3 regions of the Streptomyces sp. NPDC047014 genome follow, and region 3 is predicted to be linked to each of the others. Evidence: riboswitches for the same ligand, from Rfam matches in the RefSeq annotation. Region 3 holds a riboswitch; each other region holds the start of a gene.
What was found. Region 3 has a riboswitch for cobalamin ahead of ABZ873_RS04220 (ribonucleoside-diphosphate reductase subunit alpha). Riboswitches for the same ligand answer to the same signal wherever they lie in the genome.
Positions count from the first base shown of each region.

Region 1: it holds a riboswitch for cobalamin, as region 3 does, so the genes downstream of both, metE (5-methyltetrahydropteroyltriglutamate--homocysteine S-methyltransferase) here and ABZ873_RS04220 (ribonucleoside-diphosphate reductase subunit alpha) in region 3, are expected to answer to the same signal.
Region 2: it holds a riboswitch for cobalamin, as region 3 does, so the genes downstream of both, ABZ873_RS11150 (CoA-acylating methylmalonate-semialdehyde dehydrogenase) here and ABZ873_RS04220 (ribonucleoside-diphosphate reductase subunit alpha) in region 3, are expected to answer to the same signal.

Region 1 covers NZ_JBEYVX010000013.1:13,658-19,583, reverse strand. Annotated here, with positions in the region: gene ABZ873_RS11140 (enoyl-CoA hydratase/isomerase family protein) at 1-249, shown strand, start outside; gene mmsB (3-hydroxyisobutyrate dehydrogenase) at 246-1,148, shown strand; gene ABZ873_RS11130 (enoyl-CoA hydratase) at 1,145-1,966, shown strand; cobalamin riboswitch at 2,119-2,274, shown strand; gene metE (5-methyltetrahydropteroyltriglutamate--homocysteine S-methyltransferase) at 2,463-4,790, shown strand; gene ABZ873_RS11120 (molybdopterin-dependent oxidoreductase) at 4,946-5,542, shown strand; gene ABZ873_RS11115 (bifunctional nitrate reductase/sulfite reductase flavoprotein subunit alpha) at 5,612-5,926, opposite strand, start outside.
Region 2 covers NZ_JBEYVX010000013.1:21,710-27,635, forward strand. Annotated here, with positions in the region: gene ABZ873_RS11150 (CoA-acylating methylmalonate-semialdehyde dehydrogenase) at 1-1,379, opposite strand, end outside; cobalamin riboswitch at 1,592-1,777, opposite strand; gene ABZ873_RS11155 (short-chain fatty acyl-CoA regulator family protein) at 1,838-3,250, opposite strand; gene aceA (isocitrate lyase) at 3,629-4,915, shown strand; gene aceB (malate synthase A) at 4,996-5,926, shown strand, end outside.
Region 3 covers NZ_JBEYVX010000004.1:149,677-155,602, reverse strand. Annotated here, with positions in the region: gene ABZ873_RS04225 (ribonucleotide-diphosphate reductase subunit beta) at 1-484, opposite strand, end outside; gene ABZ873_RS04220 (ribonucleoside-diphosphate reductase subunit alpha) at 484-2,865, opposite strand; cobalamin riboswitch at 3,009-3,138, opposite strand; gene ABZ873_RS04215 (GNAT family N-acetyltransferase) at 3,183-3,680, opposite strand; gene ABZ873_RS04210 (YbdD/YjiX family protein) at 3,828-4,025, opposite strand; gene ABZ873_RS04205 (carbon starvation CstA family protein) at 4,022-5,926, opposite strand, start outside.

The sequences.
Region 1 (5,926 bases), on a different contig from region 3:
GCCCGCCGCCTCGGGCCGCTGGAACGCGTACTGGAACAGGAGTACCGCGTTTCGTGCGCGGCCCTGGCCTCGCCCGACCTGGTCGAGGGCATCCGGGCCCAGGTCATCGACAAGGACCGCACCCCGCACTGGTCACCGGCCACGCTGGAGGACGTCACCCCGGCGGACGTGGACCGCTACTTCGCCCCGCTCGGCGCGGACGAGCTCCGGCTCGCCGCGGCCGCCCCGTCCCAGGAGGTCGTCTGGTGAGCAGCACCGTCGCATTCATCGGGCTCGGCCACATGGGCGGGCCGATGGCAGCCAACCTGGTCGGGGCCGGACACCGCGTCCTCGGCTTCGACCTCCTCCCCGACCTGCTGGCCGCGGCCACCGCGACCGGGGTCGAGCCCGCGGAGTCCGCCGCCGCGGCCGCCGCGCAGGCCGAGGTCGTCGTCACCATGCTGCCCGCCGGCCGCCATGTCCTCGCCCTCTACGGGGAGCAGGGGCTGCTGGCCGCCGCCCGGCCCGGGACCCTCTTCGTCGACTGCTCCACCATCGACGTGGCCGACGCCCGCGCCGCGCACGAGGCGGTGCTCGCGGCCGGCCACCGCGCGCTCGACGCCCCCGTCTCCGGCGGGGTGGTGGGCGCCGAGGCCGCCACGCTCACCTTCATGGCCGGAGGCGGCGCCGAGGAGTTCGCCGCCGCCGAGCCGCTGCTCGGCGCCATGGGCAAGAAGGCCGTGCACTGCGGCGGTCCGGGCGCCGGACAGGCCGCGAAGATCTGCAACAACATGATCCTGGCCATCTCGATGATCGGCGTCAGCGAGGCGTTCGTACTCGCCGACAGCCTCGGACTGGACCACCAGGCGCTCTACGACGTGGCCTCCACCGCCTCCGGCCAGTGCTGGGCCCTCACCGTCAACTGCCCCGTGCCCGGCCCGGTCCCGGCCAGCCCCGCCAACCGCGACTACCGCCCCGGTTTCGCCGCGCCCCTCATGGCCAAGGACCTCGGCCTCGCCGCCAACGCCCTGCGCGCGGGCGGGGTGGAGGCCCCGCTCGGGCTCAAGGCCGCCGAGATGTACGCCGCGTTCGCCGCCGCCGAGGGGGCCGACCTGGACTTCTCGGCGATCGTGCGCACCCTCCGACCCCAGAACGGGAACCCCGTATGACCTACGAGACGACCGACGCGACCAGCGACGCGACCGCCGACGAGACGACCTACGAGACGATCCTGCTGGAGCGCAAGGGCCGCGTCGCCCTCCTCACCCTCAACCGGCCCGGCGCGCTCAACGCGCTCAACCTCCAGGTGATGCGGGAGGTCGTGGCCGCCACGGAGCAGCTGGACCGGGACCCGGAGGTCGGCTGCATCGTCCTCACCGGCTCCGCCAAGGCGTTCGCCGCAGGCGCGGACATCAAGGAGATGCGCCCGCAGAGCTATATGGACATGTACCTCACCGACTGGTTCACCGCCTGGGACCGCCTCGGCGAGGTACGCACCCCCACGCTCGCGGCGGTCTCCGGCTACGCCCTGGGCGGCGGCTGCGAACTGGCCATGCTCTGCGACATCCTGCTCGCCTCCGACACCGCGAAGTTCGGCCAGCCGGAGATCAAGCTCGGTGTCATCCCCGGCATCGGCGGCTCCCAGCGCCTCACCCGGGCCGTCGGCAAGGCCAAGGCCATGGAGCTGTGCCTGACCGGCCGCACCATGGACGCCGCCGAGGCGGAGCGGGCCGGGCTGGTGTCCCGGATCGTTCCGGCCGAGGACCTGCTCGCCGAGGCCCTGGCCGTGGCGACGACCGTGGCCGAGATGTCCAAGCCGGTGGCGATGATGGCCAAGGAGGCCGTGAACCGGGCCTTCGAGACCACCCTCGCCGAGGGCGTCCGCTTCGAACGCCGCCTGTTCCACGCGGTGTTCGCCATCGCCGACCAGAAGGAGGGCATGTCCGCCTTCGTGGACAAGCGACCGCCGCACTTCACGCACGGCTGAGCCCGCCCGGCGCGGGGCCCCGCGGTACACCGCGGGGCCCCGCGTCTCAGATTTCTGTCCGGTATGTGGACGGCTGTACTCGCGCTCCAGGGGAACGGCCTAGGGTGGCCGGTGCAGCTGGTTCGCCCCCGCCCGCCAGACGGGAGGCGTCGTAAGAGGGAACCCGGTGGGAATCCGGGACTGCCCCGCAGCGGTGAGCGGGAACGACCGCCGTCATACGCACTGGGACCGGACAACGGTCCTGGGAAGCGACGGCCAGTAGGTGCCCGCCGGGAGACCGGCAGGCGTGCCCGCGAGTCCGAAGACCTGCCCGTTGCCCGTGTACGGCCGATGCCGTGCGCGGATATCCCGGTGACCTCGTGGGCGGGTCGGCGTACACAGCGAGCGGCATGTGCGGCCCCGGTGCCGCCGCGTGGTCCGCGCGTTCTGCCGTTCCCTTCGCGTCCGCGTCCCGTCGCCGGGATGTTCCTGGACACATCTCGCGAAGGAGAGTTCCGTGACACCGAAGCCCGCAGCCGCGGCGGTACGCGCCACCGTGTACGGCTACCCCCGCCAGGGTCAGCACCGCGAACTGAAGAAGGCCGTCGAGGGCTACTGGAAGGGCCGGGTCACCGCCGAAGCCCTCCGGGAGACGGCCGCAGAACTGCGCCGGACGAACTGGCGCCAGCTGGCCGAGGCCGGCATCGACGAGGTCCCGACCGGCGACTTCTCGTACTACGACCACGTGCTCGACACCAGCGTCATGGTCGGCGCGATCCCCGCCCGCCACCGGGCCGCCGTCGACGCGGACGCGCTCGACGGCTACTTCGCGATGGCCCGCGGCACCCAGGACGTGGCGCCGCTGGAGATGACCAAGTGGTTCGACACCAACTACCACTACCTGGTCCCCGAGCTCGGCCCCGACACCGTCTTCACCGCGGACTCCGCGAAGCAGGTCGCCGAGTTGACCGAGGCCCTGGCCCAGGGCCACACCGCCCGCCCCGTCCTCGTCGGCCCGGTCACCTACCTCCTGCTGGCCAAGCCCGCGCCCGGCGTCCCCGCCGACTTCGAGCCGCTGACCCTGCTCGACCGGCTGCTGCCCGTGTACGCGTCCGTCCTCGCCGACCTGCGGGCCGCCGGGGCCGAGTGGGTGCAGCTGGACGAGCCGGCGCTGGTGCAGGACCGCACCCCGGCCGAGCTGAACGCCGCCGCCCGCGCCTACCGCGAGCTCGGCGCCCCGGCCAACCGGCCGAAGCTGCTCGTCGCCTCCTACTTCGGCCGGCTGGGCGAAGCCCTCCCGGTGCTCGCCGCCGCACCCGTCGAGGGCCTGGGGCTCGACTTCACCGACAGCGGCGCGGCCAACCTGGACGACCTCGCCGCCGCGGGCGGGCTGCCCGGCAAGCGGCTCGTCGCGGGCGTGGTCAACGGCCGCAACATCTGGATCAACGACTACCAGAAGTCCCTGACCACCCTCGGCACCCTGCTCGGCCTCGCGGACCGGGTGGACGTCGCCGCCTCCTGCTCCCTCCTGCACGTCCCGCTCGACGCCTCCGCCGAGCGCGACATCGACCCGCAGGTACGCCGCTGGCTCGCCTTCGCCCGCCAGAAGACACGGGAGATCGCCGTCCTGGCCCGCGGACTGGCCCGGGGTACGGACGCCATCGCGCCCGAACTCGCCGCGAACCGCGCCGACCTGGCCTCCCGCGCCGGCTCCGCCCTCACCCACGACCCCGCCGTCCGCGCCCGCACCGCCGCCGTCACCGACGCCGACGGGCGCCGCGCCCAGCCGTACCCCGAGCGCGCCCTCGCCCAGCGGGCGCATCTGGGCCTGCCGCTGCTGCCGACCACCACCATCGGCTCCTTCCCGCAGACCGACGAACTGCGCGTGGCCCGGGCGGACCTGCGCGCCGGACGCATCGACGCCGCCGGCTACGAGGAGCGGATCCGGGCCGAGATCGGCGAGGTCATCTCCTTCCAGGAGAAGACCGGCCTCGACGTCCTCGTGCACGGCGAGCCCGAACGCAACGACATGGTCCAGTACTTCGCGGAGCAGCTGACCGGCTACCTCGCCACGCAGCACGGCTGGGTGCAGTCCTACGGCACCCGCTACGTGCGGCCGCCCGTGCTCGCCGGGGACATCTCCCGCCCGGAGCCGATGACCGTGCGCTGGACCTCGTACGCCCAGTCCCTCACCCCGAAGCCGGTCAAGGGCATGCTGACCGGCCCGGTCACCATGCTCGCCTGGTCCTTCGTACGCGACGACCAGCCGCTCGGCGAGACCGCCCGCCAGGTGGCCCTCGCCCTGCGCGACGAGGTCGACGACCTGGAGGCCGCCGGCACCTCCGTCATCCAGGTCGACGAACCCGCCCTGCGCGAGACCCTGCCGCTGCGCGCCGCCGACCACGCCGCCTACCTCGCCTGGGCCACCGAGTCCTTCCGGCTCACCACCAGCGGGGTCCGGCCGGGCACGCAGATCCACACGCACATGTGCTACGCCGAGTTCGGGGACATCGTCCAGGCCATCGACGACCTCGACGCCGACGTCATCAGCCTGGAGGCCACCCGCTCGCACATGCAGGTCGCCCGCGAACTCGCCGCCCACGGCTACCCGCGCGAGGCCGGACCGGGCGTCTGGGACATCCACTCGCCCCGTATCCCGTCCACGCGGGAGGCGGCGGACCTGCTGCGCACCGGCCTCGAGGCCATCCCGGCGGACCGGCTGTGGGTCAACCCGGACTGCGGGTTGAAGACCCGCGGCTGGCCGGAGACCCGCGCCTCCCTGGAGCACCTGGTGGCGGCAGCCCGCGAGATCCGCGCGGAACTGCCCCCGGCCGACCGCGCCTGACGGGCCCGGGCGCGGGCCGACGGCTGTCCGGCCGCCGGCCTCGCGCCCGGTGCGGCAGGCCACGGGGTGGTAGTGGCGGCCGGGCATCCGCCAGGTGAATCTGCCACACTGGGTCGCATGTGCGAGGTGGACCCCGTGGTGTGCAGGTGAGGCGCGTGGAGCAGGACGAACCGCTTCCGCCGGGGCAGCGCACGGTCAGGGGATGGCCGGTCTCCCACTACGGGCCCGTGCCCCGGTTCCGGGCCGACCGCTGGAACCTCCAGGTCTTCGGGGCCACCGCGAGCGGGGAGAAGTACTCCTGGAGCTTCGAGGAGATCACGGCCCTCCCGAAGGAGAGCCTGCGCACCGACCTCCACTGCGCCTCCGGTACGACGACCACCGGCCATGAGTTCTTCGGCGTACCGGCGGCCGTGCTCCTGGAGCTCGCGCCGCCCGCCCCGGACGTCACCCACGTCATGGCCTGGGCCGAGTACGGCTACAGCGCCAACCTGCGCCTCGCGGACTTCACCTCCCCCCGCACCCTGATGGCCACCCACCACGACGGCGAACCGCTCACCGCCGAACACGGCTTCCCCCTGCGCCTGGTGGTCCCGCACCTGTACGGCTACAAGGGGCCGAAGTGGCTGCGCGGGATCGAGTACATGACGCAGGACCGGCGCGGCTTCTGGGAGGAGCGCGGCTACCACAACATCGCGGACCCGTGGACGGGGCGGCGGCACTCCTACCAGGAGGAGGACGACGCCACCGGGTGACGGGCCTGACGGGTCTGACGGGCCTGACGGGTCTGTGGGGGCTGAGGGGTCTGGTGGGTCTGGTGGGGCTCAGTACACATCGCGGACATAGCGCTTGTCGGCGGCCAGGCGGCGGACGTACGCGGCAGCCGCTTCCTCGTCCATCCCGCCGTGCGCGGCGACGATCCCGTGCAGGGCGCGGTCCACGTCCTTCGCCATGCGGCCCGCGTCGCCGCAGACGTAGAAGTGGGCGCCGTCCTGGAGCCAGCGCCACAGGCGCGGGCCGTGCTCGCGCATCCGGTCCTGTACGTAGACCTTGTTGCGCTGGTCGCGGGAGAAGGCCACATCGAGCCGGTCCAGGTGGCCGGAGGAGCGGAAAGCCTCCAGCTCCTCGCGGTAGTAGAA
Region 2 (5,926 bases), on a different contig from region 3:
CCGAAGCCGGAGCGCTTCCAGCCGCCGAAGGTGTGGTAGGCGACGGGCACCGGGATGGGGACGTTGACGCCGACCATGCCGGTGTTGACGCGGCGGGTGAACTCGCGGGCGGTGTCCCCGTCCCGGGTGAAGATGGCCACGCCGTTGCCGTAGGGGTGCTCGCTCGGCAGCCGCAGCGCCTCCTCGAAGTCGGCGGCGCGGACCACCGACAGCACGGGCCCGAAGATCTCCTCGCGGTAGATCCGCATCTGCGGGGAGACCCGGTCGAAGAGGGTGGCTCCGGCGAAGAAGCCGTTCTCGTGGCCGTCGAGGGTGAACCCGCGTCCGTCGACGACGAGTTCGGCCCCCTCCCCCGCGCCGATGTCGACGTAGCGGCGGACCCGGTCGAGGGCGTCCCGGCTGACCAGGGGCCCGAAGTCGGCCTGGGGGTCGTCGGAGCGGCCGATGCGCAGGGTGCCGAGGCGTTCCTTGAGGGCGGCGACGAGCCGGTCGGCGGTCTCCTCGCCCACGGGGACGGCGACGGCGATGGCCATGCAGCGTTCGCCGGCCGAGCCGTAGCCGGCGCCGACGAGGGCGTCGACGGCCTGGTCGAGGTCGGCGTCGGGCATCACGATCATGTGGTTCTTGGCGCCGCCGAAGCACTGGGCGCGCTTGCCGTGGGCGGCGGCGGTGGCGTAGATGTGCGCGGCGATCGGGGTGGAGCCGACGAAGCCGAGGGCCTGGACGCGGGGGTCCTCAAGGAGGGTGTCGACGGATTCCTTGCCGCCGTTGACCACGTTGAGCACGCCCGGCGGCAGCCCGGCTTCGAGGAACAGCTCCGCGAGGCGCAGCGGTACGGAGGGATCGCGCTCGGAGGGCTTGAGGATGAAGGCGTTCCCGCAGGCGAGGGCGGGTGCGGCCTGCCAGAGCGGGATCATGGCGGGGAAGTTGAAGGGGGTGATGCCGGCGACCACGCCGAGCGGGGAGCGCAGCGAGTGGACGTCGATGCCGGTGCCCGCGTTGTCGGTGAACTCGCCCTTGAGCAGGTGCGGGATCCCGGCGGCGAACTCGACTACCTCCAGGCCGCGTTGCAGGTCTCCGTGGGCGTCGGCGACGGTCTTGCCGTGCTCTGCGGACAGCAGCCGGGCCAGGTCCTCCCGCTCGCCCTCGACGAGCTGGAGGAAGCGCAGCAGTACGCGGGCGCGGCGCTGCGGGTTCCACTGGCCCCAATCGGCCTGCGCCTCCTCGGCGTTGGCGATGGCGGCCTCGGTGTCGGCGCGTCCGGCGAGGGGGACGCGGGCCTGGACGGTGCCGGTGTTCGGGTCGTACACGTCGGCGAAGAGCCCGGAGGTGCCGGTGGTGTGCTTTCCGCCGATGAAATGGGTGAGTTCGCGGACCATGGGTGCCTGCTCTCGTCAGGTTGGATCCGGGATGGCACGGCAGGACCGCGCCCGCACCCGGTGGGGTGCGGGGGTGGGGCATGCCGTGGGACAGCGACGGCGCGGGGGCCGCCGACGAGCTAGGGGGACGCGGGAGTTCCCGCTCGCTCCGCCGGATCACCAGGGTCGTGGGTACGGACCGGTGCCATGCGTGTCTGCTCCATCCTCGTGGACAACACGGAACAATCCGCGGCCGGTATCCTGACTCCCGGATCCCCGCGCGCCGCCCGCCTTCCCGACAGCCCTCGTCAGTGGCGTGTGGATGGCAGCACACTCCCCGGTCACAGTGGCGGGACCGTGCCGGATTCACACCGGCTTCCCTGCACCGCGGACCTTGTGCCACGAACATATAGTTGGACGTCCTAGTAAGTCCAGAGCCTCCGCCCGCGCGCCCCGGGGCACGACCCCCTCGGCCCGCGTCACTCGCCGCCGCGGGCCACCGGGTAGGGGATGAAGGTGCTGCTGTTCTCGTCCACGGCGAGGGGGCGGCCCAGCGGCGGCACGGCGCGCTGCGGGCAGTCGAGGCGTTCGCAGAGGCGGCAGCCCATGCCGATGGGGGTGGCGGCGGCGATGTTGTCGAGGTCGAGGCCGTCGGAGTAGACGAGCCGCGGGGCGTGCCGGATCTCGCAGCCGAGGCCGATCGCGAAGGTCTTGCCGGGCTCGCCCCAGCCGCCCCGGTGGCGGGTGACCGCCCGCGCGGTCCACAGGTAGCGCTGGCCGTCGGGCATGGCGGCGACCTGGACGTGGATGCGTCCGGGCGCGGCGAACGCCTCGTAGACGTTCCAGAGCGGGCAGGTGCCGCCGGCGCGGGAGAAGTGGAATCCGGTGGCGGACTGCCGCTTGGACATGTTCCCCGCCCGGTCCACACGGACGAAGGAGAAGGGCACCCCGCGCAGCCTGGGGCGTTGCAGGGTGCTCAGCCGGTGGCAGACCGTCTCGTAGCCGATCCCGAAGTGGTCGGTCAGCCTTTCGATGTCGTAGCGGAATTCCTCGGCCGCCGTGTGGAAGGCCCGGTACGGGAGGATCAGCGCGGCGGCGAAGTGGTTCGCGATGCCGATCCGCGCCAGCCGGTGGGCCGGGGAGCCGGGCGGGAAGTCCTCGGCGGCGAGCCGGTCCAGTTCGGGGCCGTGTTCCAGGAGGGCCAGCTGGGTGGCCATCCGGAATGCCTGCTGGCCGGGGCGGAGCCGCCCGGACAGGTGCAGGACGCGCGTGGCGGCGTCGTAGTGGTGCAGACGGTCGGAGTCTGCGGCGAGCCGGATGCCGTGGCGCTCGGTGAGGCGGCGGGTGAGCGCCCGGACGACCTCGCCGGGGCGGATGCCGATCTCGCGGGCCAGGTCCTCGGCGGCGAGATCGGTGTCGTGGAGGTAGTTCTGCCGCCGGTAGAAGAACTCGCGGATCTCCTCGTGCGGGGAGCGCGGGGAGCGGGGCGCGGCCGGGCCGCCGTCCCGGCCGTCCGCGGTGTCCGCCAGCCGCTCCGCCAGGAGCTGGGCGCGCCGCCCGAGGTCCAGCAGCACGGAGGCGACGGCGGGCATCCGGGAGGCCAGTTCGGCCAGGTCGGAGGGGGAGACCCGGGCCTCGGCGACCTCCCCGGCCAGGGCCTCGCGCAGATCGGCGACGAGCCGGCTGGTGTCGCGCTCGGAGAAGAAGCCGGGGTCCACGCCGAACGCCTCGGTGAGCCGCAGCAGGACGGGCACGGTCAGGGGCCGCGAGTCGTGCTCCATCTGGTTGAGGTAGCTCGGGGAGATGGCCAGGACCCGGGCCAGCTCGGCCTGGCTCATCCGGCGCTCCTCGCGCAGCCGCCGCAGCCGCGCCCCCGCGTACGTCTTGCTCACCTGGCTCCTCCGGCTCTCGACCGGGATTCAGGTTACGCGCGATCCCGCCGCCCGGGACCTTCGCAAGCTTGGCAAATCCGCTGCCGAAGATTCGCAGAACTTGGCAGACGTACCGCATTGATGGCACTGCGTGCCGCTGCCAGAGTCTGTGGTGCGGCCCGCCGGACCCCGGCGGCCCGGGCGGACACTCCGGGCACGACTCACGCCCTGACGTCGGAGATCCCGGCAGTCCCACCCGGCCGACCTGCACCATTGCTCAGCACCTCCCCAGGTGGGGACGGCGGCCGCAACCCAAGAACACGGCACACAGTGCCACCCCTTCCGTCGCGAGGCACGGAGGGTTGGCAGGACAAGCGACTCATGGAGACGGTGACGGTCATGGCAGACACGAACACGACGGCGGCGGCCGAGCAGCTGGCGCGGCGGTGGGCCACGGACCCGCGATGGGCGGGCATCGAGCGCACCTACACCGCCGAGGACGTGGTCCGGCTCTCCGGCAGTGTCCGCGAGGAGCACACCCTCGCCCGGCGCGGCGCCGAGCGCCTCTGGCGCCAGCTGCACGACCTGGACTACGTCCACGCCCTCGGCGCGCTGACCGGCGGCCAGGCCGTCCAGCAGGTCCGGGCCGGACTCCAGGCCATCTACCTGTCGGGCTGGCAGGTCGCCGCCGACGCCAACCAGGCCGGGCACACCTACCCCGACCAGTCGCTCTACCCGGTCAACTCCGTGCCCCAGGTGGTCCGGCGGATCAACAACGCCCTGCTGCGCGCCGACCAGATCGCCACCGCCGAGGGCGGCGCCGACACCACCGACTGGCTCGCGCCGATCGTCGCCGACGCGGAGGCCGGCTTCGGCGGCCCGCTGAACGCCTTCGAGCTGACCAAGGCGATGATCGCGGCCGGCGCGGCGGGCATCCACTACGAGGACCAGCTCGCCTCCGAGAAGAAGTGCGGCCACCTCGGCGGCAAGGTCCTCGTCCCCACCGCGCAGCACATCCGCACCCTGAACGCGGCCCGCCTCGCCGCCGACATCGCGGACACCCCGACCCTGGTCATCGCCCGTACGGACGCCCTCGCGGCCACCCTGCTGACCAGCGACGTCGACGAGCGCGACGCCGAGTTCTGCACCGGCGAGCGCACCTCCGAGGGCTTCTACCACGTCCGCAACGGCATGGCCCCGGTCATCGCGCGCGGCCTCGCCTACGCCCCGTACGCCGACCTGATCTGGGTGGAGACCGGCACCCCGGACCTGGCCCAGGCCCGCGAGTTCGCCGAGGCGATCCACGCCCAGTACCCGGACCAGATGCTGGCCTACAACTGCTCGCCGTCCTTCAACTGGAAGGCCGCGCTGGACGACGACCAGATCGCCAAGTTCCAGCGCGAACTGGGCGCCATGGGCTACAAGTTCCAGTTCATCACCCTGGCCGGCTTCCACTCCCTCAACCACGGCATGTTCGACCTGGCCCGCGGCTACGCCGAGCACGGCATGACCGCCTACGTCGACCTCCAGGAGCGGGAGTTCGCCGCGCAGGCGCAGGGGTTCACCGCCGTCAAGCACCAGCGCGAGGTCGGCACCGGCTACTTCGACCTGGTCTCCACCGCCGTCAACCCGGCCTCCTCCACCACCGCCCTCACCGGCTCCACGGAGGAGGAGCAGTTCCACTAGGAACGCCCCCTCCCCCGTATCCGACGGCGCCCGGGCCGCACCCCGGGCGCCGGCCGCCCCACGCCGAGGAGCAGAACCGCATGTCGCCCACGTCCCTGACCGCCGGTGTCCGAGTCCTCGGCACACCGGGCGAACGCCACGAGGAGATCCTCACCCCCGAGGCGCTCGACTTCCTCGCCCGCCTGGACTCCGCCTTCGCGGACCGCCGGCAGGAGATCCTCAAGGAGCGCCGCCGCCGCACCGGCAACCTGGCCTCCGGTACGCCGCTGGACTTCTCCCGCGCCACCTCCGCCGTGCGCGCCGACCCGGGCTGGCGGGTGGCCCCGCCCGCGCCGGGGCTGCTCGACCGGCGCGTGGAGATCACCGGCCCGCCGGAGCGGCGTATGGCGGTCCACGCGCTGAACTCCGGGGCGAAGGTGTGGATGGCCGACTTCGAGGATGCCACCGCCCCCACCTGGGACAACGTGATCGGCGGGCAGTTGGTCCTGCGCGACGCGATCGAGCGCCGCATCGACTTCACCACCCCCGAGGGCAAGGAGTACCGCCTCGGGACGGAGCTCGCCACGATCATGGTCCGGCCGCGCGGCTGGCACCTCCTGGAAGAGCATCTGGAGATCGACGGCCGCCCCGTCCCCGCCTCGCTGGTCGACTTCGGGCTGTACTTCTTCCACAACGCGCGGCGGCAGATCGACGCCGGCCACGGCCCGTACTTCTACCTCCCCAAGCTGGAGAACCGGTACGAGGCCCGCCTGTGGAACGACATCTTCGTCCTCGCGCAGGAGCTGCTGGGCATCCCGCGCGGCACCGTCCGCGCCACCGTCCTCATCGAGACCATCACCGCCGCGTTCGAGATGGAGGAGATCCTCTACGAGCTGCGCGAGCACAGCGCCGGGCTGAACGCGGGCCGCTGGGACTACCTGTTCAGCCTGATCAAGACCTTCGGGCACCGCACCGACTTCCAGCTCCCGGACCGCGCCGCCGTCACCATGACCGCCCCGTTCATGCGCGCGT
Region 3 (5,926 bases):
CCGTCTCCAGGCGCTCGATCTTCTCGACCGAGTCCATCCACTTGAAGCAGAACTGCGCCTTCTCGCGGATGGAGGGGATCTCCTCGACCGCGTCGAAGGCGGCCGCGCGGTCGTCCGGGTCGGGCAGGTAGGTGTCGAGCAGCGTCAGATAGAACTGGACGTGCACGGCCTCCTCGAACAGCTGGCGCGACAGGTACAGGCGCGCCTCCGGGGAGTTGATGTGCTTGTAGAGCGTCAGCACCAGGTTGTTGGAGACGATCGAGTCGCCCGTGGCGAAGAACGCCACCAGCCGGCCGATCATGTGCTGCTCGGAGGGCGTCAGCTTCGCGAGGTCCGCGACGTCCGAGTGGAGGTCGACCTCCTCGACGGTCCAGGTGTTCTTGATCGCGTCCCGGTAGCGCTCGTAGAAGTCCGGGTAGCGCATCGGGCGCAGCGTGAGCTCGAAGCCCGGGTCCAGGAGGTTCTTGTGGTCGGTGGAGCTCATTACTGGCATGCCTCGCAGGACTCGGGGTTCTCAAGGGAGCAGGCGAGCGCGTCCGCGTCGACGGCCTGGGGCAGTGCGACGGGGGCGGCGGCCTGGGCGGCGCGGGCGATCTTCGTCGCCGGGCGCGAGCGCAGGTAGTAGGTGGTCTTCAGCCCCTGCTTCCAGGCGTACGCGTACATCGAGCTGAGCTTGCCGATGGTGGGCGTCTCCAGGAACAGGTTCAGCGACTGCGACTGGTCCAGGAACGGCGTACGGGCCGCCGCCATGTCGATCAGACCGCGCTGCGGGATCTCCCACGCCGTGCGGTACAGCTCGCGCACCTCGGCCGGGATCCAGCCGAAGCCCTGGACGGAGCCGGAGGCGTCGCGCAGCGCCTCGCGGGTCTGGGCGTCCCACACGCCGAGCTGCTTGAGCTCCTCGACCAGGTAGCCGTTCACCTGGAGGAACTCGCCCGACAGGGTCTCGCGCTTGAAGAGGTTGGAGACCTGCGGCTCGATGCACTCGTACACGCCGGCGATCGAGGCGATCGTGGCGGTCGGGGCGATCGCGAGCAGCAGGGAGTTGCGCATACCGGTCGCGGCGACGCGGGCGCGCAGCGCGGCCCAGCGCTCCGGCCAGTTCAGCTCCACGTCGTAGTGGTCCGGGTGCAGCACGCCGCGGGCGGTGCGGGTCTGCTCCCAGGCGGGGAGCGGGCCGCTGCGCTCGGCGAGGTCGCAGGACGCCTCGTACGCGGCGAGCATGATGCGCTCGGAGAGCTTGGTGGACAGGGCCTTCGCCTCGGGGGAGTCGAAGGGCAGCTTGAGCTTGAAGAACACGTCCTGGAGGCCCATGGCGCCCAGGCCGACCGGACGCCAGCGGGCGTTGGAGCGGCCCGCCTGCTCGGTCGGGTAGAAGTTGATGTCCACCACGCGGTCGAGGAAGGTGACGGCGGTGCGGACGGTCTCGTCCAGCCGCTCCCAGTCGATCTCACCGGTCTCGGTGAGGACGAAGGCGCCCAGGTTGACCGAACCGAGGTTGCAGACGGCCGTCTCGCCGTCGTTGGTGACCTCGATGATCTCGGTGCAGAGGTTGGAGGAGTGGACGACGGTGCCCGGCTCGGCGGTCTGGTTCGCCGTGCGGTTGGAGGCGTCCTTGAAGGTCATCCAGCCCTGGCCGGTCTGCGCGAGGGTGCGCATCATCCGGCCGTACAGCTCGCGGGCGGGCATGGTCTTGCGGGCCAGGCCGTCCGCCTCGGCCTTGCGGTAGGCGGCGTCGAAGTCGTCGCCCCACAGGTCGACCAGCCCGGGCACGTCCGCCGGGGAGAACAGCGACCAGTCGGCGTCGGCGTTCACGCGGCGCATGAACTCGTCCGGCACCCAGTGGGCGAGGTTCAGGTTGTGCGTACGGCGCTGGTCCTCACCGGTGTTGTCGCGGAGCTCCAGGAACTCCTCGATGTCCGCGTGCCAGGTCTCCAGGTAGACGGCGGCGGCGCCCTTGCGGCGGCCGCCCTGGTTCACGGCGGCGACGGAGGCGTCGAGGGTCTTGAGGAACGGCACGATGCCGTTGGAGTGGCCGTTGGTGCCGCGGATCAGCGAACCGCGGGCGCGGATGCGGGAGTACGACAGGCCGATGCCGCCGGCGTGCTTCGAGAGGCGGGCGACCTGGTGGTAGCGGTCGTAGATCGAGTCGAGCTCGTCCAGCGGGGAGTCCAGCAGGTAGCAGGAGGACATCTGCGGGTGCCGGGTGCCGGAGTTGAAGAGGGTGGGGGAGGAGGGCAGGTAGTCCAGGCGGCTCATCAGCCGGTAGAGCGAGGCCACTTCCTCGACGGCCTGCACGCTCTCGTCCGCGGCCAGACCGCAGGCCACGCGCAGCATGAAGTGCTGCGGGGTCTCGATGACCTGGCGGGTGATCGGGTGGCGCAGCAGGTAGCGGCTGTGCAGGGTGCGCAGGCCGAAGAAGCCGAAGCGGTCGTCGGCGCCCTCGGCGAGGGTGTGCTCGACCAGCGCGTCGAGGCGGGCCGCGTGGGCGGCGACGAACTCGGCGGTGCGGTCGGCGATCAGGCCCTCGCGGTGGCCGACGGCGACGGAGGCGGAGAAGGAGGTCGAGCCCTGGCTCGCGGCCTCGTCGCGGACGGCCAGCGTCAGCAGGCGGGCGGCGAGCTTGGAGTAGGCGGGGTCCTCGGAGATCAGCCCGGCGGCGGCCTCGGTGGCGAGCCCGCGCAGTTCGGCCTCGTCGGCGGCGGCGCTGCGGCCGCGCAGGGCGGCGGCGGCGACCCGGCCGGGGTCGGTGTCGGGGAGGTCCGCCGTCAGTTCGGTGAGGGTACGCAGCAGCGTGGCCCCCGGGCCCTCGGTGTTGTCGCCAGAAATGGACTCGGCGCGCGGTGCGGAAGGCGCGATGGTCACGGCGGGAGCTCTCCCTCGCTCGGCCCGGTCATCGGCGGGGCGGGGCGCGGGTGGGCGCACGCGGGCGCGACGCGAACGCGTACCCCCGCATGGCGTCCACCGGCCCAACCGCGAGGCCCGGACGTGTCGGCACCCGGTTCGGTCGAGCCGGGCACGCTGTCGGCAGGTCATCGGACTTGGTGTCCGGATGTCGGACACTTCATACCGTTGCGGGACAGTTCCGGATTCCCACCGGATTCCCCTGCGGCGACAGCAGGCATGAGCATACATGTGGGGGCGGCCCGTTGCCGCAACCCCCACATGTAGTGTCGGCGTGGCTACAGCTTGAGCCGATACGTGAGGAGTGTCAGGCCCTCGATGGGCGCCCAGTCCCGCTCCGGCGTGCGCTGGAAGCCCAGGCGCGCGTAGATCCGGTGGGCCCCGCCCATGCTGCGCTGGGTGGAGAGCGCGATGCCGGTGACCCCGGGCAGGGCCCGCGCCCGCTGGATGCACGCCCGTACGAGCGCCTCCCCGGCCCCTCTGCCCCGCGCGGCGTGATCCACCGCGAGCATCCGGAACTCGGCCTCGTCCGGCCCGGCTATGTCCGCGAGCGGGCTCCCGGGTGCGGCGAAGGTCACTCCGCCGAGCAGCAGCCCGTCCTGCTCGGCGACCAGCACCTCACCCACCGCGGCCCGCCCGGCCACGTCCCGCAGCACGCCCAGATAGGCGTCGTCCTCGTTGAAGTCCAGATGCCCGTCGTCGAGATAGGCCCGCGCCGTGATCTCCCCGAGCCCCACGTAGTCCCCGGGCACTGCCCGCCTGATCACCATGTCCATGCGCCCGAGTGTGCCGCACGCCGGGCGGCGGGCACCGCTGTCGTCTGTGGCGGGCACCGTCGAGGAGGGTGCGCCCGTACGAGGGCTGGGTGCGCTGAATATGCGGAGGGGCCCCGGCGCGGGTTGCGGCGGGGCCCCTCGGGTGGGTCAGCAGCAGTGGAAGCCCTTGCGGGGGTCTGCCTCGCGGGCGTCCGTGCGGGCGTGTTCGAAGGCGCGGCGGGTGAGGACCGGCGCCTGCGGGTCGTGGGAGCGCGCGTGGGCCACGTAGCGGTCGTAGGCGGCCTCGCCGGAGAACTCCCGTACCCAGTACCGCGCCCGGGCCAGCGCGCTCCGTACGGAGCTCACGCCACCGGCTCCTTGACCTGGCCGCCCCCGGAGTCGCGGCCGGCCGCCGCGAGCTGTTCGCGCTCCTCGGCGGTCGCGATGAGCCCGGCCGGCGCGACGATCCTCGACTCGGTCCACGGGACCTCGGAGAGGGTGGCCGACCCCGGATCCCGGACGGCCTTCCAGCAGGTCCGGGCCGCGTCCGCGAGGACCACCAGGATCAGGATCGCGAACAGCGCGCACAGCACCCCGTCCACCGTGGCGTTGGTGACCACGGTGTGCATGTCGTCCATGTTCTTCGCCGGCGGCAGCACCTTGTCGGCGTCGATGCCCGCCTGGTACTTGTCGCGCTGGGCGAAGAAGCCGACCTTCACGTCCTCCGAGAAGATCTTCTGGTAGCTCGCGGTCAGCGTCACCGTGGCGTCCCAGACCAGCGGGACACCCGTCACCCAGGCCCACTTGAGCCGCCCGGACTTCACCAGCAGCGTGGTGCAGACGGCCAGCGCGACCGCCGCGAGCAGCTGGTTGGCGATGCCGAAGAGCGGGAAGAGCTGGTTGATGCCGCCCAGCGGGTCCTTGATGCCGACCCACAGGAAGTAGCCCCAGCCGCCGACCACGATCGCGCTCGCGAACCACACCCCGGGCTTCCAGCTGACGTCCTTGAAGGACTTGTGGACGTTGCCGAGGCTGTCCTGGAGCATGAACCGGCCCACGCGGGTGCCCGCGTCGAGCGTGGTGAGGATGAACAGCGCCTCGAACATGATCGCGAAGTGGTACCAGAACGCCTTCATGCCCGCCCCGCCGAGCACGGCGGAGAAGATCTCGGACATCCCGAGTGCGAAGGTCGGCGCGCCGCCCGTACGGGACAGCAGGCTGGCCTCCTCGACGTCCTTCGCGGCCTGCGCGAGCGCTTCGGGGGAGATCGCGAAGCCGAAGTTCGTCACCGCCTGGGAGGCGGATTCCACGGTGGTGCCGATGACGCCGCCGGGGGAGTTGACCGCGAAGAACAGGCCCGGCTCGATGATGCAGGCCGCGATGATCGCCATCACGGCGACGAAGGACTCGGTCAGCATGGCGCCGTAGCCGATCATGCGGACCTGGGTCTCCTTCTGGATCATCTTCGGGGTGGTGCCCGAGGAGACCAGGGCGTGGAAGCCCGAGAGCGCGCCGCACGCGATGGTGATGAAGACGAAGGGGAACATCGACCCGGCGAAGACCGGCCCGTCGCCGCGGGCGGCGAACTCCGTGACCGAGGGCATCTTGAGCGTGGGCATCGCGATGACCACCCCGAGGGCGAGCAGCGCGATGGTGCCGATCTTCATGAAGGTGGACAGGTAGTCGCGCGGGGCGAGCAGCATCCACACCGGCAGCACCGACGCCAGGAAGCCGTACACCACCATCCAGATGACCAGCGTCTCCTTCTCCAGGGTGAAGGTCCCGGCGAAGGAGGACTCGGCCACCCAGCCGCCCGCGACGATGGCGAGCAGCAGCAGCGCGACGCCGATGAAGGAGACCTCGGTGACCCGGCCCGGCCGCAGCACGCGCAGGTAGAAGCCCATGAAGACGGCGATCGGGATGGTCATGCCGATGGAGAACACGCCCCAGGGGGAGTGCGCCAGGGCGTTGACGATGACCAGCGCCAGCACCGCCAGCAGGATGATCATGATGGCGAACACGGCGACGAGGGCGGCGGCTCCGCCCACGGGGCCGATCTCGTCCCGGGCCATCTGGCCGAGGGAGCGCCCGTCGCGGCGGGTGGAGAAGAACAGGGTGACCATGTCCTGCACCGCGCCGGCGAAGATCACGCCCGCGACGATCCAGATCGTCCCCGGCAGGTAGCCCATCTGCGCGGCGAGCACGGGACCGACGAGCGGCCCGGCGCCGGCGACGGCGGCGAAGTGGTGGCCGAAGAGCACCCGGCG